3 regions of the Pseudomonas sp. SDO524_S393 genome follow, and region 1 is predicted to be linked to each of the others. Evidence: riboswitches for the same ligand, from Rfam matches in the RefSeq annotation. Region 1 holds a riboswitch; each other region holds the start of a gene.
The links. A riboswitch is a leader RNA that binds a small molecule or an ion and turns the genes downstream of it on or off. The one in region 1 is predicted to bind cobalamin.

Region 1 (5,321 bases):
GCTGGGGTAATCGTCGGGCAACTGCTGGGCCGCTTCGGCCAGCAGCGCCAGGCTGGAGTCGCCACTGCACAGGATCACCAGTTCGGCGGGGGTTTGTCCAAGGTCGGCAATATTGTCGTCCGAGACGAAACCACCGGGCTGGGTCCTGAGCAGGTGCATGGGTCAGACGCTGAGGGCAGCGCGCAGTTGCGCTTCGAGGCCCGCCGGATCCAGTTCCTGACCGATCAGTACCAGGCGCGTCGTGCGGGCTTCATCGGCGCCCCAGGCACGGTCGAAATGCTTGTCGAAACGCGTGCCCACCCCCTGGATCAACAGGCGCATCGGCTTGTTCGGGATGGCCGCGAAGCCCTTGATGCGCAGGATGCCGTGTTGCACCACCAATTGGGTCAGGGCGTCGAGCAGCAACGCTTCGTCGGCTTGCGGCAGGTCGATGGAAATGGAGTCGAACGCGTCGTGATCGTGGTCATGGTCGTCTTCACCTTCGTGGTGATGATCGTGATGGCTGTGACGACCATCGATGTGCTCTTCGGAGCCGGCGCCCAGGCCGATCAGTACGTCCAGCGGCAGACGACCGCTGCTGGCTTCGACGATCTTCACCGCTGGCGGCAGTTCTTCGGCGACTTCCAGGCGTACCCGGGCCAGGTCTTCCGGGTTGATCAGGTCGGTCTTGTTGAGGATCACCAGGTCGGCGCTGGCCAGTTGGTCGGCAAACAGCTCGTGCAGCGGCGATTCGTGGTCCAGGTTCGGGTCCAGTTTGCGCTGAGCATCGACTTGGTCCGGGAAAGCGGCGAAGGTGCCCGCGGCCACGGCCGGGCTGTCGACCACGGTGATCACCGCGTCGACGGTGCAGGCGCTGCGGATTTCCGGCCACTGGAAGGCTTGTACCAAAGGTTTTGGCAGGGCCAGGCCCGAGGTTTCGATGAGGATGTGGTCAAGGTCGCCACGACGGGCTACCAGCTCGCGCATCACCGGGAAAAACTCTTCCTGCACGGTGCAGCACAGGCAACCGTTGGCCAGTTCGAACACCCGGCCAACGGCCTCTTCTTCGGTGCAACCGATGGAGCACTGCTTGAGGATTTCACCGTCGATGCCCAGCTCGCCGAACTCGTTGACGATCACGGCGATGCGACGGCCCTGGGCATTGTCGAGCATATGGCGCAGCAAGGTGGTTTTGCCCGAGCCGAGGAAGCCGGTAACGATGGTGACGGGGAGTTTGGCCAGTGTTTTCATCGGATGCCCTTTGGGGCGGGCATACGGGACGATAGGCCCTGCGACGGCGCGCAGCAGCGGATTTCGTCACCGGATCACCCCGCCCGGTTGAAGTAGAAAATCGGTTGCGAGGCAGGTCTCCTGGCTTGGGGCGTGCGGGTCTTGCGACCGGCGCTGGCTGCGCCTTCCCGCCGTTTTGGCAGTGGCGTGGCAGTCAGTTGAACCCTTCACAGTTGCGGGGGCAGCCGCGGCTTGGACCGCGTTCCCTTCTTAGCTCCGGCCTGGGCTGGAGAACCTCAAGGGTGCAAGGCTACGCAGTGCCACAGAGCGGGTCAATGCCAACACATGAGGTTCGCGCCATACCGCGGCAGTCGAATGAAACTTACAACTCGCATCAATTGCTGATAGCCAGCCAGGAACAACTTCGACGCTTGCACCACACAGATCTGGCTCATAAGCACTCAATGCGCATCAGACATACCAACGCAATAAAGGATCAAACATGAAACTTTCGGCACTTCCCCCGCTCCACTTCAACCTGCCACCTAACTCGCCGAGCTACAAAGGCGAGAAAGAAGCTGATGCCCCGCGGGACAGTATTCAGGTCCAGCATGCTGCATACACGAGCCCCCTCGAAACTCGGGCAAAGAGAAGTACAACAGAGCAAAAGCCCCCGGTCTGGTCCTACAGTGACCGACAGTTGCTACAAGAGGTGAAGAAACACTTCGATGAATATGCAACCGGGCGGGGCGATGAATACGTAAACTTCAATGAATTAAAAGAGGCCGCCGGTCAGGTGCCAACCACGAGAACCTTCTCTCCAGAAGCCTCAGCCATTGCCGAGGAGATCCTCAAACGCCCCCGGCTTCTTAACCAACTGGATATCGGAGTGGGCTGGACACCTGGCGGAAGAGGATTACAAGACGAGAGGTTTGATCATGCCAACCTTGACTACTTGATCCGCCACGCCTCCACTAAGCGCAGAGTCAAGTTAGGTCAGACTCGCTTTTAAAGCTGGTCTGATCCGCAAAAAAGCAACATTGATCGCTCGTAATCCTTGAGGTCAACTCTATCCGTCAAACACCTTGAACATTACAGCCGTCCAAGATGTTTGACGCACATCACCCTCCCATGCTCTCCTACACGTCTTGTTTCGGGTGCCCTGCAAAGGGTGAAACGGGAAACCGGTACGCCATACCCCTATGGCAAGTCCGGTGCTGCCCCCGCAACGGTAAGCGAGCGAAGCGTCAGATCCACTGTGCATACGCATGGGAAGGCGACACTTTCAAAGGCGAACAGCCCCTCGCAAGCCCGGAGACCGGCCCGAAAAAATCAGATAACAAACCCGCGGTGGGCGGGCGCTGTTCAGAACCCTGCGTGCCTGGCTCGCGGGGTTTTCATGCGCTCGTATCACCCTGAAACCCTGAAGGGACGCGCCATGTCGATCATCAGCAGCACTTCGCACGCCACAGGCAACACCACCACTCTCGGCCAACGCCTGACCGCCGCCATCGGTGCGTCGATCCTCGGCGCGTGCCTGGTGTATTTCGCCGGTTTCTCCCATATCGAAGCGGTACACAACGCTGCTCACGATACTCGCCACAGCGCCGCGTTCCCGTGCCACTGAGACCTGCCGACATGATCAAGCGTATTGCCCAAACCGCAGGCTTCACCGGCCTGCTGGCCGCCCTGCTGCTGACCCTTTTGCAAAGCTTCTGGGTCGCCCCACTGATTCTGCAGGCGGAAACCTACGAAAACGCCCCCGCCGCCACCGAAGTGGCCCATGAGCATGCCGAAGGCGCCGCCGCCCACAGCCATGATGCCGAGGCCTGGGAGCCGGAAGATGGTTGGCAGCGCGTGCTCTCCACCACCGGTGGCAACCTGGTGGTCGCCGTCGGTTTTGCGCTGATGCTTGCCGGCCTCTACACCCTGCGCGCACCGACCCGCGCCGCACAAGGCTTGCTGTGGGGCCTGGCCGGTTACGCCACCTTCGTGCTGGCGCCCACCATGGGCCTGCCGCCTGAACTGCCGGGCACTGCTGCGGCCGATCTGGCGCAGCGTCAGGTCTGGTGGATCGGCACCGCCGCCTCCACCGCCGCCGGTATCGCGCTGATCGTGTTTGGCCGCAACTGGCTGCTGAAAGTACTGGGCGTGGCGATCCTCGCAGTGCCGCATGTGATCGGAGCCCCGCAACCGGAAGTCCACTCGATGCTGGCCCCGGAAGCCCTGGAAGCGCAGTTCAAGATCGCCTCGCAGTTGACCAACGTCGCCTTCTGGCTGGCCTTGGGCCTGATCAGCGCGTGGCTGTTCCGTCGCAACCGTGACGATCAATACGCCGCATGATTCTGGCGGTTGGCCTGGGGTGCCAGCGGGGCTGTGATGTTCATGCCCTGCTGGAGCTGTTTGACAACGCCCTCGCGGAGGGGGGCGTTGATCGCAACAGCATCACCGCACTGGCCAGCATCGATTTGAAAAAGGACGAGCCGGGAATACTGGCCTTGGCCAAGGCGTTGAAACTGCCGCTGCACTGTTTCAACGCGGAACAACTGGCGGTTTTTGCCGACCGCCTGAGTCACACATCCGAGGTCGCATTCGCCCATACCGGCTGTTACGGCATCGCCGAAAGCGCCGCCTTGGCCCTGGCCGAACACCTTTCGGGGACTTCTGCCCGCCTGCTGATCACCCGCAAAAAAAACGCCCAGGCCACCTTTGCATTGGCGTGCGCCGGCTAAAATCCCGATAATTGCGCACCCCGATCATGAGCAATTTTCATGCTCGCCCGTTTTTCAACAGGATTTTCCATGACCGTCTACTTCATCGGCGCAGGCCCCGGCGACCCGGATTTGATCACTGTCAAAGGCCAGCGGCTGATCCGTAACTGCCCGGTGATCCTCTATGCCGGATCCCTGGTGCCCGCAGCAGTGCTGGAAGGTCATCGGGCGGAAACCGTCGTCAACAGCGCCGAATTGCATCTGGAACAGATCATCGACCTGATCAAGGCAGCCCATGAAAAAGGCCAGGACGTAGCGCGAGTGCATTCCGGTGACCCGAGCCTGTACGGCGCCATCGGCGAGCAGATCCGTCATTTGCGCGAGCTTGGCATTCCGTTCCAGATCATCCCTGGCGTGACGGCTGTATCCGCCTGTGCGGCGCTGCTGGAATCGGAACTGACCCTGCCGGACATCGCCCAGAGCGTGATCCTGACCCGTTATGCCGATAAAACCAGCATGCCCGCCGGTGAGGCGTTCGACAGCCTGGCACAGCATGGCACGACCATGGCGATCCACTTGGGGGTCAACCATCTGGACAAAATCGTCGCCGAGTTGCTGCCGCATTACGGCGCAGATTGCCCGATTGCCGTGGTGCACCGGGCGACATGGCCGGATCAGGATTGGGTGGTCGGTACACTGGCGGATATTGCCGAGAAGGTTGCCGCCAAGGGCTTTCGGCGTACGGCACTGATTGTGGTGGGCCGGGTGCTGGCCAGTGACAGCTTCAGCGAGTCTTCGCTGTACCGCGCAGGCCATGCCCACCTCTACCGCCCCTGATCAAGCCCTGAGATCCACGCAACCCCCTGTGGGAGCCGGGCTTGCCCGCGATAACGGCATGCCAGGTAAAACATTTGTATGCTGATAGGCCGCTATCGCAGCGGTGCGGCGACCCGACAAGCCAGCTCCCACAGTTGATCTGCTTTGTTAGATGGATAGTGCACGGCATTAAATTTCAGGCATAAAAAACGGCGCTCACGGGGCGCCGTTTTTTCGTTCGCAGTGAACGCCTTACTCAGTAGTAGGCGTTTTCTTTCTGCGTGTGGTCGGTCACGTCACGTACGCCCTTGAGCTCCGGAATACGCTCAAGCAGGGTGCGCTCGATGCCTTCGCGCAGGGTCACGTCCGCCTGGCCGCAGCCCTGGCAGCCGCCGCCGAACTTGAGCACGGCGATGCCGTCGTCGACCACGTCGATCAGGCTGACCTGACCGCCGTGGCTGGCCAGCCCCGGGTTGATCTCGGTTTGCAGGTAGTAGTTGATGCGCTCGTTCACCGGGCTATCGGCGGTAACATTCGGCACCTTGGCGTTGGGCGCCTTGATGGTCAACTGGCCGCCCATGCGGT
Region 2 (5,321 bases), on a different contig from region 1:
TGGTGCCCGACGGTCCGGTGCTCAGGTCCAGCTCGACCTTGGCGTGTTTCTGGTTATACGCCGCCAGCAAACCCGGAATGCGCACTGCTGCCGTGCTTTCCAGCGAGCCGAGGGAAAACGCCCCCTGGGGCTCTTCCCCGGCGACCGTCGCACGCGCTTCCTGCACCAGGTCGAGAATGCGCCGCGCGTAGCCAAGGAAATTCCACCCCGCCGGGGACAGGCGCAAGCGGCTTTTCTCGCGGATAAACAACGCCACGCCCAGGTCTTCTTCCAGTTGCTTGATGCGCGTGGTCAGATTCGACGGCACGCGATGAATCAATTGCGCGGCGGCACTGATGCTGCCTTGCTCGGCGACGGCCTTGAAGATTTCCAGTTGCACCAGGTCCACGGCCTTCTCCCATCGTGAAGTGATCACTCCCGCGCTCTTCGCGGGAACCTTCATTCTCACTTTGAGAATGTATTGCTTAATATTATTCAGTTTCCAGAAAAGAACCAGCACCGTAGGCTGAGCCCCACTTACTCATTCAGCAGGACGGTGCCATGAACGCGACCACCCACGCTCTCTCGATCAACCCCGCCAACGGCGAAACCGTCGGCAGCTACCCCTATGAAACCGCAGCGCAACTGGACGCCGCTCTTGACCGCGCCACCAGCGCCTTCCGCACATGGCGTCGCCAGCCGGTCAGTCAGCGTGCCGAACTGTTGCTGGCCCTGGCCGCCGCGCTGCGCGAGCAAGCCGAAGAAATGGCGCAAATGATCACCCTGGAAATGGGCAAACCCATCGCCCAGGCCCGTGCCGAAATCGAAAAATGTGCCGGGCTCAGCGAATGGTACGCCGCCCACGGTCCGGCCATGCTCGCACCGGAACCAACCCTGGTGGACAACGGCAGCGCCCAGATCGAATACCGCCCGCTGGGCCCTGTCCTCGCCGTGATGCCGTGGAACTTCCCGGTCTGGCAGGTGCTGCGCGGCGCCGTGCCCACCATGCTCGCCGGCAACACCTACGTACTCAAACACGCCCCGAATGTGATGGGCAGCGCTTACCTGATCCAGCAAGCGTTCCGCAAAGCCGGCTTCGCGCAAGGTCTGTTCGAAGTGATCAATGTGGCCAACGACGGCGTGTCCAAGGCCATCGCCGACCCACGCATCGCCGCCGTGACCCTCACCGGCAGCGTGCGCGCCGGTTTCGCCATTGGTTCCCAGGCCGGTGCCGCGCTGAAAAAATGCGTGTTGGAACTGGGCGGCTCCGACCCGTTCATCGTGCTCAACGACGCCGACCTCGACGCCGCCGTCCAGGCCGCGCTGATCGGTCGCTTCCAGAACAGCGGCCAGGTCTGCGCCGCCGCCAAGCGCCTGATCATCGAAGCCGGTGTGGCCGAAGCCTTCACCGCCAAGTTCCTCGAAGCCAGCCGCGCACTGGTGATGGGTGATCCGACCTCGGCCACCACCTATATCGGCCCGATGGCCCGCTTCGACCTGCGCGACGAGTTGCATGACCAGGTCCAGGCCACTCTGGAGGAAGGCGCGACCCTGCTGCTGGGCGGCAACAAGGTGCCCGGCGCCGGCAACTACTATGAGCCGACGGTGCTGGCCAACGTCACCGACCAGATGACCTCGTTCAAGCAGGAACTGTTCGGCCCGGTGGCGTCGATCATCACCGCCCGCGACGCCGACCACGCCGTGGCCCTGGCCAACGACAGCGAATTCGGCCTGACCGCCAGCATCTTCACCACCGATGCGGCCAAAGCCCGGCATATCGCCAACCAGCTGGAAACCGGCGGGATCTTCGTCAACGCCTTCAGCGTCTCCGACCCTCGGGTGGCGTTTGGCGGCATCAAGAAAAGCGGGTTTGGCCGCGAGCTGTCGCACTTCGGCGTGCGGGAGTTCTGCAACGCCCAGACGGTGTGGCTGGATCGCAAATAACCCGGCATTGTCCCCAATGCCAGTCAGTTAAGGAACCAAAGGGCGGCCAAGTTCTTGTAGTGAGCGGGCTTGTCCCGCGCTGGGTGGCGCAGCCGCCCTAATCCAGTCGCCGCGTTCTTCCAGACAGAACTCAGTTGTCTGGTTTTGGGGCCGCTTCGCGCCCCAGCGCGGGCGGTGCGACGATTCGACAAGCCCGCTCACCACAAAAAGCTCTCTGCGCCCCAAACTCCCCATCGCCTGCCCAATCGACTACCATACCGCGCCGGTTCCCAAACGGGACTAATAGGGAATCCGAAGCGCGGCCCGCCCGCGTCAATCGGAACTGCCCCCGCAACTGTAGCTGCCGAGCCTGCTCCCGAGCGCCACTGGACCTTGTCCGGGAAGGCCGAAGCGTGGTGATGACGCACGAGTCAGGAGACCTGCCGGCCCAAGCTCGATCACTAACCGGCGGGGTGTCCGGGAAGGACATCCTTGCCCTGCCCTTCAGGCGGTCCATGGCTGTATTTCCATTACCGTACCTCCCCAGCTCACTGTACGGTTCAAACGGAGATTGCCCCCATGCTGCCACGTGTCACCGCCCTGTTCACCGGCCTCGGCTTCTGCGCCCTGGCCCAGGCCGCGCCCACCCAGTACCCGTTGACCGTGGAAAACTGCGGCGCACGCGTCACCTTCCAGCAGGCCCCCGCGCGCAGCGTGACCATCGGCCAGGCTGCCACCGAAATGCTCTACGCCCTGGGCGTGGGCGATAAAGTGGTCGGCACTTCGCTGTGGTTCAACAATGTGCTGCCGCAGTTCAAGGCACAGAACGACAGCATCGAGCGCCTGGCCAACAACGAACCGAGCTTCGAAGCCGTGATCGCCAAGCGCCCACAACTGGTGGCCGCCGAACTGGAATGGGTGGTAGGCCCGCAAGGCGTGGTCGGTACCCGCGAGCAATTCCACGAGCTGAAGATCCCCACCTACCTGCTGCCCTCCGACTGCGAAGGCAAGGACAACCTGGTGGGCGCCGATGGCACGCGCCTGGAGCCGTTCCGCATCGAGACTATCTATAAAAGCATCAGCCAGCTCGCGCAGATTTTCGACGTGCAGGATCGCGGCCAGCAACTGAACGACGAGCTCAAGGCGCGCCTGGCCAAGTCGGTGGCCACCGCGCAGAGCAAGGGCCTCAAGCAGGCCAGCGCGCTGGTATGGTTCTCCAGCTCGGAAATGGCCAGCGACCCGTACGTGGCCGGACACAAAGGCATTCCGCAATTCATGCTGCAGACCCTCGGTCTGCATAACGTGGTGCAGTCCGATGAAGAGTGGCCCGCCGTCGGCTGGGAAACCCTCGCCAAGGCCAACCCCACCTTCCTCGTGATCGCCCGCATGGACCGCCGCCGCTACCCCGCCGACGACCATGAAAAGAAACTCGCCTTCCTGCGCAGCGACCCGGTCACGCGCAACATGGACGCGGTGAAAAACAACCGCATCATCATCCTCGATGCCCTGGCGCTGCAGGCCAGCATTCGCATGTTCGACGGGCTGGAACAACTGGCCACGGCCATCGACGGCTACGACTTGCCCAAATGATGCGCACCCTACTCGCCCTGGCCCTGCTGCTGGCCGCGGTACTGGCTGGCGTGGCCATCGGCGAAACCGCCATTTCGCCCGACGTCGTGTTTCAGGTACTGGCCAATAAACTGTGGGCCGCCGGCTACGTCCTCGACCCCATCGACGAGGGCGTGGTGTGGAACTACCGCCTGACCCGTGCCCTGGTCGCCGCCGCGTGCGGTGCCGGGCTGGCGACCTGCGGGGTGATTTTGCAATCGCTGCTGCGCAATCCGTTGGCCGACCCGTACCTGCTGGGCATCAGCGCCGGCGCATCCACCGGTGCGGTGCTGGTGGCCTTGATTGGCGTGGGCGGCGGGCTGGTGTCGTTGTCGGCGGGTGCATTTGTCGGTGCCATGGCGGCGTTTGCGCTGGTGATCCTGCTGGCGCGCGCCAGCGGTTCGGCCAGCGGCACCGGCCAGATCATCCTCGCGGGCATCGCCGGCTCGCAATTGTTCAACGCGCTCACCGCGTTCCTGATCACCAAATCCGCCAGTTCCGAACAAGCCCGGGGCATTCTGTTCTGGCTGCTGGGCAACCTCAGCGGGGTACGCTGGCCCTCGGTATGGCTGGCGGTGCCGGTGGCGATTGCAGGGTTGGCGGTGTGCCTGTGGCACCGTCGCGCGCTGGACGCGTTCACCTTCGGCAGCGACTCGGCGGCATCCCTCGGCATTCCGGTGCGCCGTGTGCAGTTTGTGCTGGTGGGTTGTGCGGCGCTGGTGACGGCAGTGATGGTGTCGATTGTCGGCTCCATCGGCTTCGTCGGTCTGGTGATTCCACACGCCGCGCGCCTGTTGCTCGGCACCGGGCATTCACGCCTGCTGCCGGCCAGTGCGCTTGGCGGTGCGTTGTTTCTGATTGCAGCGGATGTGCTGTCGCGCACCTTGATCAAGGGCCAGGTGATTCCCGTCGGCGTAGTGACGGCACTGGTCGGCGCGCCGGTGTTTGCGCTGATCCTGATCGGCCGGAGAAATGCCCGATGAATGTACTGAGCTGCCGTGGCCTGGGTTTCAAAGTACGCGAGGCCGAGCTGCTGCGCGATATCCAGCTGGAGGTCCGGACGGGTGAAACCCTGGGCATCGTCGGGCCGAACGGCTCCGGCAAATCCACCCTGCTCAAACTGCTCGCCGGGCTGCGTACGCCGGCATCCGGCGAAGTCTTGCTGGGCGGTCAGCGCCTCGGAGATTTGTCCCGTCGTGCCATCGCCCAACAACTGGCCGTAGTCGAGCAACAGGCCGACACCGACGACGCCATCCGCGTGTTCGACGCCGTGGCCCTGGGCCGCACGCCATGGCTATCGGCGCTGAGCCCGTGGTCTGCCGAGGACGACAGCATCGTGCGCCAGGCCCTGCACGACGTTGATGCCACCCACCTGAGCCATCGCGCCTGGCGCAGCCTCTCGGGCGGCGAACGCCAACGCGTGCACATCGCCCGAGCGTTGGCGCAGCGCCCGCAGATTCTGTTGCTGGACGAGCCGACCAACCACCTGGACATCCAGCATCAGCTGGGCATTTTGAAGGGTGTGCAAGGCTTGCCCGTCACCACGTTGATTGCCCTGCATGATCTGAACCAGGCGCTGACCTGTGACCGCCTGGCGGTGCTGGATCACGGGCGATTGGTGGCGCTGGGCAAACCGCTGGAGGTGCTGACGCCGCAGCGGCTGCAAGACACGTTCGGCGTGCAGGCGCATTACCTGACGGACCCGTTCGATGGGGCACAGATCCTGCGGTTGCGGACGGTTTGATCGGCTCACCCCGGAAGGCTCAGCCACGACGAGCGCCAGAGTGATAAAAACCGCAAGATCATCCAGG
Region 3 (5,321 bases), on a different contig from region 1:
ATCCACTCCAGCAGTCGTCGCAGTGGCGGTGTTCGAGTCGATAGTCTGGGCGACAGCTACTGGAGCAAGACCTTCATCGAAGCCAAGCGCGCACTCGCCATGGCCCCGACCACGGTCACCGCCAGCAAGTAAACTTAAAGTGATACTTGAAGTTTGACGTGTAAGCGCTAGAATCCCTGGATATTGTTGTAATCCGTTCGCGCGAGCTTTGCTTGCGCGTTCTGGTTTTCAGCGTTCGGCAGCGAAAGCCGCATCCAGACCAGGATTGTTCTGCCCATGTCGACCTCGGCCCGCCTGATCCTCATTCTCTGCGCCGCGCTGCTAAGCGCCTGCGCACACCGTCCACCGCCGCCCGCTCCTGTAGCGGTCAAACCCAAGCCGGTGTTCAACTATTCCACGCAAAATTTCTCGCCGGCTGCCGAAGACGTGCTCTTCCGTGCGTTGGGTCTGGTCGGCACGCCTTACCGTTGGGGCGGCAATACGCCGGACTCCGGTTTTGATTGCAGTGGCCTGATCGGCTTTGTCTACCGCGATGCCGCTGGTATTTCCCTGCCGCGCACCACCCGCGAGCTGATCGTGATGCGTGCCCAGGATGTGAGTGAAGAGAATCTGCAAACCGGTGACCTGCTGTTCTTTGCCACCGGTGGTGGTTCCCAGGTCAGTCATGCGGGGATCTATGTCGGAGAGGGCCGCTTTGTGCATGCGCCGCAAACCGGCGGTACGGTGAAGCTGGACACCCTGGACAAGGCCTACTGGCAGAATGCGTACCTGAGCGCCAAGCGCGTGCTGCCGGGGAATCTGGCGCGCAATCCTTAGGGCCCTTTAAAGCTCTGAAGGTGGGGGCGGGCTTGTGTGGGAGCTGGCTTGCTTGCGATGGCATCACCGCGATGCGACCGACACACCGCAGCGCCTGCATCGCGGGCAAGCCCGGCTCCCACATTGGTTTGGTGGTGTTCGTCAAACCGGTTATTTGGCCGACGATACCCGCCACACCTTATTCCCCACATCGTCCGCCACCAGCAAGCCCCCCTGCTGATCAATCACCACGCCCACTGGCCGGCCCATGGCTTTCTCATCACTGTTGAGGAACCCGGTCAGCACATCCACGGGCTGGCCTTTCGGCTGCCCGCCTTCGAACGGCACGAAGATCACCTTGTAGCCGCTGTGCGGCTTGCGGTTCCACGAACCGTGCTGGCCAATGAAGGCCCCGTTGCTGAACTGCGCCGGGAGCTTGCTGCCCTCGGCAAAGGTCAGTCCCAGGGACGCCGTGTGGGGGCCTACCGCATAGTCCGGCGCAATCGCCTTGGCGACCAATTCCGGGTTCTGCGGCGTGACGCGCACATCCACATGCTGCCCGTAGTAGCTGAACGGCCAGCCATAGAATCCGCCATCCTTGACCGAGGTGATGTAGTCCGGCACCAGGTCGCTGCCAATCTCATCGCGCTCGTTCACCGCGGTCCATAGCTTGCCGCTTTGCGGTTCCCAGGCCATGCCGTTGGGGTTGCGCAGGCCGGAGGCGAAGATGCGGTGCTGGCCGCTGGCACGGTCCACTTCCCAGATCGCCGCCCGACCTTGTTCGGCCTCCAGACCGTTTTCGCCGACATTACTGTTGGAGCCCACACTCACATACAGCTTGCTGCCGTCTTTGCTCGCCACCACGTTTTTGGTCCAGTGGTGATTAAGGGTGCCGCCGGGCAGGTCGACGACCTTGGTGCCGGCCTCCTTGATCGAGGTTTCCCCCGGTTGATAAGGGAAACGCAGCAACTGGTCCGAGTCGGCCACGTACAGGTCGTTGCCCACCAGGGTCATGCCGAACGGAGAATTGAGGTTTGCCAGGAACACCGTGCGGGTTTCGGCGATGCCGTCGTGGTCGGCATCGCGCAGCAGTGTGATGCGATTCGGGCTTGGCACTCCGGCGCCGGCACTGCCCATGACCTTCTCCATCACCCAGCCGCGAATACCGGTGGCGTCATCCGGCTTGGGCGGCGCATTGGTTTCCGCCACCAGCACATCGCCATTGGGCAGTACGTACAGCCAGCGCGGATGATCCAGGCCCTCGGCAAACGCGCCGACCTGAGTACCGGCGGCGGCTACCGGCTTCGCGCCGGCGGGCCAGCCCACGGCGGGAGCGATGTTGACGGTGGGGATCAATGTCTTGTTCGGCTCCGGTAACGTGGGCGAAGGCCCCGTGCCATCGGAAACCTGCAAGGTAGAGCTTTCGCCACAGGCAGCGAGGCTGCCGGCGAGCATGATCAGTAGCGCGAGTCTTGTTTTATGCATGGTGTTCTCCTGGATGCCTGTAGGAGTAGAGGTGCACGGCGGTCCGATGGTTCAAGCGCAGGGCCGGCTTTAATTGACGCTCCACCCCCAACCCACTAACCTTCGCGGCTTGTTTCAGGTGCTCTGTGGCCCATGTGTCGACAGAGTGAAACAGGGAAGCCGGTGAGCGAGCGCATGTGACCACCATGCTGCCGCGAATCCGGCGCTGCCCCCGCAACGGTAAATGAGTCAAGACGGTGCCTTTAGCCACTGTATCGCGTGCGATATGGGAAGGCGCGCCGTCGGCCTGCCTGCTCCGGCAAGCGCCACTCATGAGCCCGGAGACCGGCCTGAAGCATTCAACAGCATCACGGTGGGCGATGCTTGGCTGTCTGCTGTTCCTTTTTCCTGCCCGCCGTTTTTGTCCAGCCCCAACGGAGAGCTGCCATGACTGATTCCCCCGACCGCGACGAGCGCCACCTGGCGCGCATGCTGCGTAAAAAAGCCGTGATCGACGAGCGCATCGCCAATTCCCCGAACGAGTGCGGTTTGCTGCTGGTGTTGACCGGCAATGGCAAAGGCAAGAGCAGTTCGGCATTCGGCATGCTGGCCCGCGCCATGGGCCACGGCATGCAGTGCGGTGTGGTGCAGTTCATCAAGGGGCGTAACAGCACGGGCGAAGAGCTGTTCTTCCGGCGCTTTCCGGAGCAGGTGCGTTTCCATGTGATGGGCGAAGGCTTTACCTGGGAGACCCAGGACCGCCAGCGCGACATCGCCGCCGCCGAAGCCGCCTGGGCGGTGTCCCGCGAGCTGCTGCAAGATCCTTCCATTGGCCTGGTGGTGCTGGACGAGCTGAACATCGCCCTCAAGCACGGTTATCTCGATCTCGATCAGGTGCTCAGCGACCTGCAAGCCCGCCCGCCCATGCAGCACGTGGTGGTGACGGGTCGTGGTGCCAAGCCCGAATTGATCGAGATGGGCGACACCGTCACAGAAATGGGCATGCTCAAGCACGCGTTCCAGGCCGGTATCAAGGCACAGAAGGGCGTCGAACTTTGAATCAAACCCGTCATTGCCCGGCCGTCCTGATCGCCGCACCGGCGTCCGGCCAGGGCAAAACCACCGTCACCGCCGCGCTGGCCCGTTTGCACCGCAACCTGGGGCGCAAGGTGCGTGTGTTCAAATGCGGCCCGGACTTCCTCGACCCGATGATCCACGAGCGCGCCAGCGGTGCGCCGGTGTATCAATTGGACATGTGGATGGTGGGCGAGCAGGAAAGTCGTCGCCTGTTGTGGGAAGCGGCCGGGGAGGCCGACCTGATCCTGATCGAAGGCGTGATGGGCCTGTTCGACGGCACGCCATCCAGCGCCGACCTTGCGCGGCACTTCGGCGTGCCGGTGCTCGGCGTGATCGACGGCACGGCCATGGCCCAGACCTTCGGCGCATTGGCCCTGGGCCTGGCGCGCTACCAGCCGGACTTGCCGTTCGCCGGTGTGTTGGCCAACCGCGTCGGTACCCTGCGCCATGCGCAGTTGCTCGAAGGCAGCCTCACCGAAGGCCTGCGTTGGTATGGCGCGCTGTCCCGCGAGACCGGTATCGAATTGCCCAGTCGCCACTTGGGCCTGGTGCAAGCCAGCGAATTGAATGACCTGGACCTGCGCCTGGACGCCGCCGCCGAGGCGCTGGGCAGCAGTTGCGAAGTCGCGTTGCCGCCGCCGGTGGCCTTTGCCGCGCCGTCTGTGACCGAGATCGAGCCTTTGCTGGACGGTGTGCGTATCGCCGTGGCGCGCGACGAAGCCTTTGCTTTCACTTACGGCGCCAGCCTCGACCTGTTGCGGGCGATGGGCGCCGAGTTGCGCTTTTTCTCGCCGATCCATGATCGCCAATTGCCTGATGCCGACAGCCTCTATCTGCCGGGCGGTTACCCGGAGCTGCATCACCAGGCGCTGTCGGAAAATACGCCGATGCTCGACGCCATCCGCGCCCATCATGCCGCCGGCAAACCCTTGCTCGCCGAATGTGGCGGCATGCTCTACCTGCTGGACTCGCTGACCGATGTCGACGGCAATCATGTCGAACTGGTCGGCCTGTTGCAGGGTGATGCGGTGATGCAGAAGAAACTCGCGGCCCTGGCGCTGCAAAATGTCGAATTGCCCGAAGGCACGTTGCGCGGCCACACCTATCACCATTCCCTGACCACCACCGAGTGGCAGCCCATTGCCCGCGGCCTGAGCCCCAATGGCGGGCGCGGTGCCGAAGCGGTCTATCGGCAGGGACGGATGACGGCGTCTTACGTGCACTTTTACTTTCCGTCGAATCCGGTGGCGGTTGCCGCTTTGTTTGCGCCGGATCTTGGGCACGCTTGCCCCTCGACAGCACTCACCGATCCATGTGTGGGAGCGGGCTTGCCCGCGAAGAGGCCATGACTGACAACGCCTTTCCCCAGGCCGACCGCGACGCCATCTACCGCGCCATCGCCGAACGCCGCGACATGCGCCACTTCAGCGGCGGCACCGTGGCCCCTGAATTGCTGCAGCGTTTGCTCCAGGCCGCGCACCAGGCACCCAGCGTCGGCCTGATGCAGCCCTGGCGCTTTATCCGCATCAGCGACCGCCAATTGCGTGGGCGGATCCAACAACTGGTGGAAGAAGAGCGCGTACGCACCGCCGAAGCCCTGGGCGAGCGCTCCGATGACTTCATGAAGCTCAAGGTCGAAGGCATTCACGACTGTGCCGAAGTACTGGTGGCGGCGCTGATGGACGATCGCGAACGCCATATCTTTGGCCGAAGAACCTTGCCGGAAATGGATTTGGCATCGCTGTCCTGCGCGATCCAGAACCTGTGGCTGGCCGCTCGCGCCGAAGGCCTCGGGATGGGCTGGGTGTCGTTGTTCGAGCCTCAGGCCCTGGCGGACCTGCTCGGCTTGCCCGCCGGCGCGAAACCCTTGGCGGTGTTGTGCCTGGGGCCGGTGGACGGGTTCTACCCGGCACCGATGTTGCAGCTTGAAGGCTGGACCGAGCCTCGGCCATTGAGTGACATGCTGTACGAGAATACGTGGGGAG

Region 2: it holds a riboswitch for cobalamin, as region 1 does, so the genes downstream of both, ACW9IB_RS23600 (ABC transporter substrate-binding protein) here and ACW9IB_RS23865 (CbtB domain-containing protein) in region 1, are expected to answer to the same signal.
Region 3: it holds a riboswitch for cobalamin, as region 1 does, so the genes downstream of both, cobO (cob(I)yrinic acid a,c-diamide adenosyltransferase) here and ACW9IB_RS23865 (CbtB domain-containing protein) in region 1, are expected to answer to the same signal.

The regions. Positions count from the first base shown of each region.
Region 1 is NZ_JBSVVZ010000066.1:27,929-33,249, reverse strand. It holds gene cobN (cobaltochelatase subunit CobN) at 1-159, opposite strand, end outside; gene cobW (cobalamin biosynthesis protein CobW) at 163-1,230, opposite strand; cobalamin riboswitch at 1,324-1,523, opposite strand; gene ACW9IB_RS23870 (hypothetical protein) at 1,712-2,221, shown strand; cobalamin riboswitch at 2,348-2,550, shown strand; gene ACW9IB_RS23865 (CbtB domain-containing protein) at 2,648-2,836, shown strand; gene ACW9IB_RS23860 (CbtA family protein) at 2,848-3,552, shown strand; gene ACW9IB_RS23855 (cobalamin biosynthesis protein) at 3,549-3,941, shown strand; gene cobM (precorrin-4 C(11)-methyltransferase) at 4,011-4,757, shown strand; gene nfuA (Fe-S biogenesis protein NfuA) at 4,993-5,321, opposite strand, start outside.
Region 2 is NZ_JBSVVZ010000065.1:6,285-11,605, forward strand. It holds gene ptrR (putrescine utilization regulator PtrR) at 1-388, opposite strand, end outside; gene ACW9IB_RS23595 (aldehyde dehydrogenase family protein) at 541-1,923, shown strand; cobalamin riboswitch at 2,170-2,364, shown strand; gene ACW9IB_RS23600 (ABC transporter substrate-binding protein) at 2,482-3,492, shown strand; gene ACW9IB_RS23605 (FecCD family ABC transporter permease) at 3,489-4,493, shown strand; gene ACW9IB_RS23610 (ABC transporter ATP-binding protein) at 4,490-5,254, shown strand.
Region 3 is NZ_JBSVVZ010000071.1:22,230-27,550, reverse strand. It holds gene ACW9IB_RS24700 (NlpC/P60 family protein) at 1-132, shown strand, start outside; gene ACW9IB_RS24695 (C40 family peptidase) at 277-816, shown strand; gene ACW9IB_RS24690 (PQQ-dependent sugar dehydrogenase) at 967-2,280, opposite strand; cobalamin riboswitch at 2,380-2,627, shown strand; gene cobO (cob(I)yrinic acid a,c-diamide adenosyltransferase) at 2,707-3,318, shown strand; gene ACW9IB_RS24680 (cobyrinate a,c-diamide synthase) at 3,315-4,685, shown strand; gene bluB (5,6-dimethylbenzimidazole synthase) at 4,682-5,321, shown strand, end outside.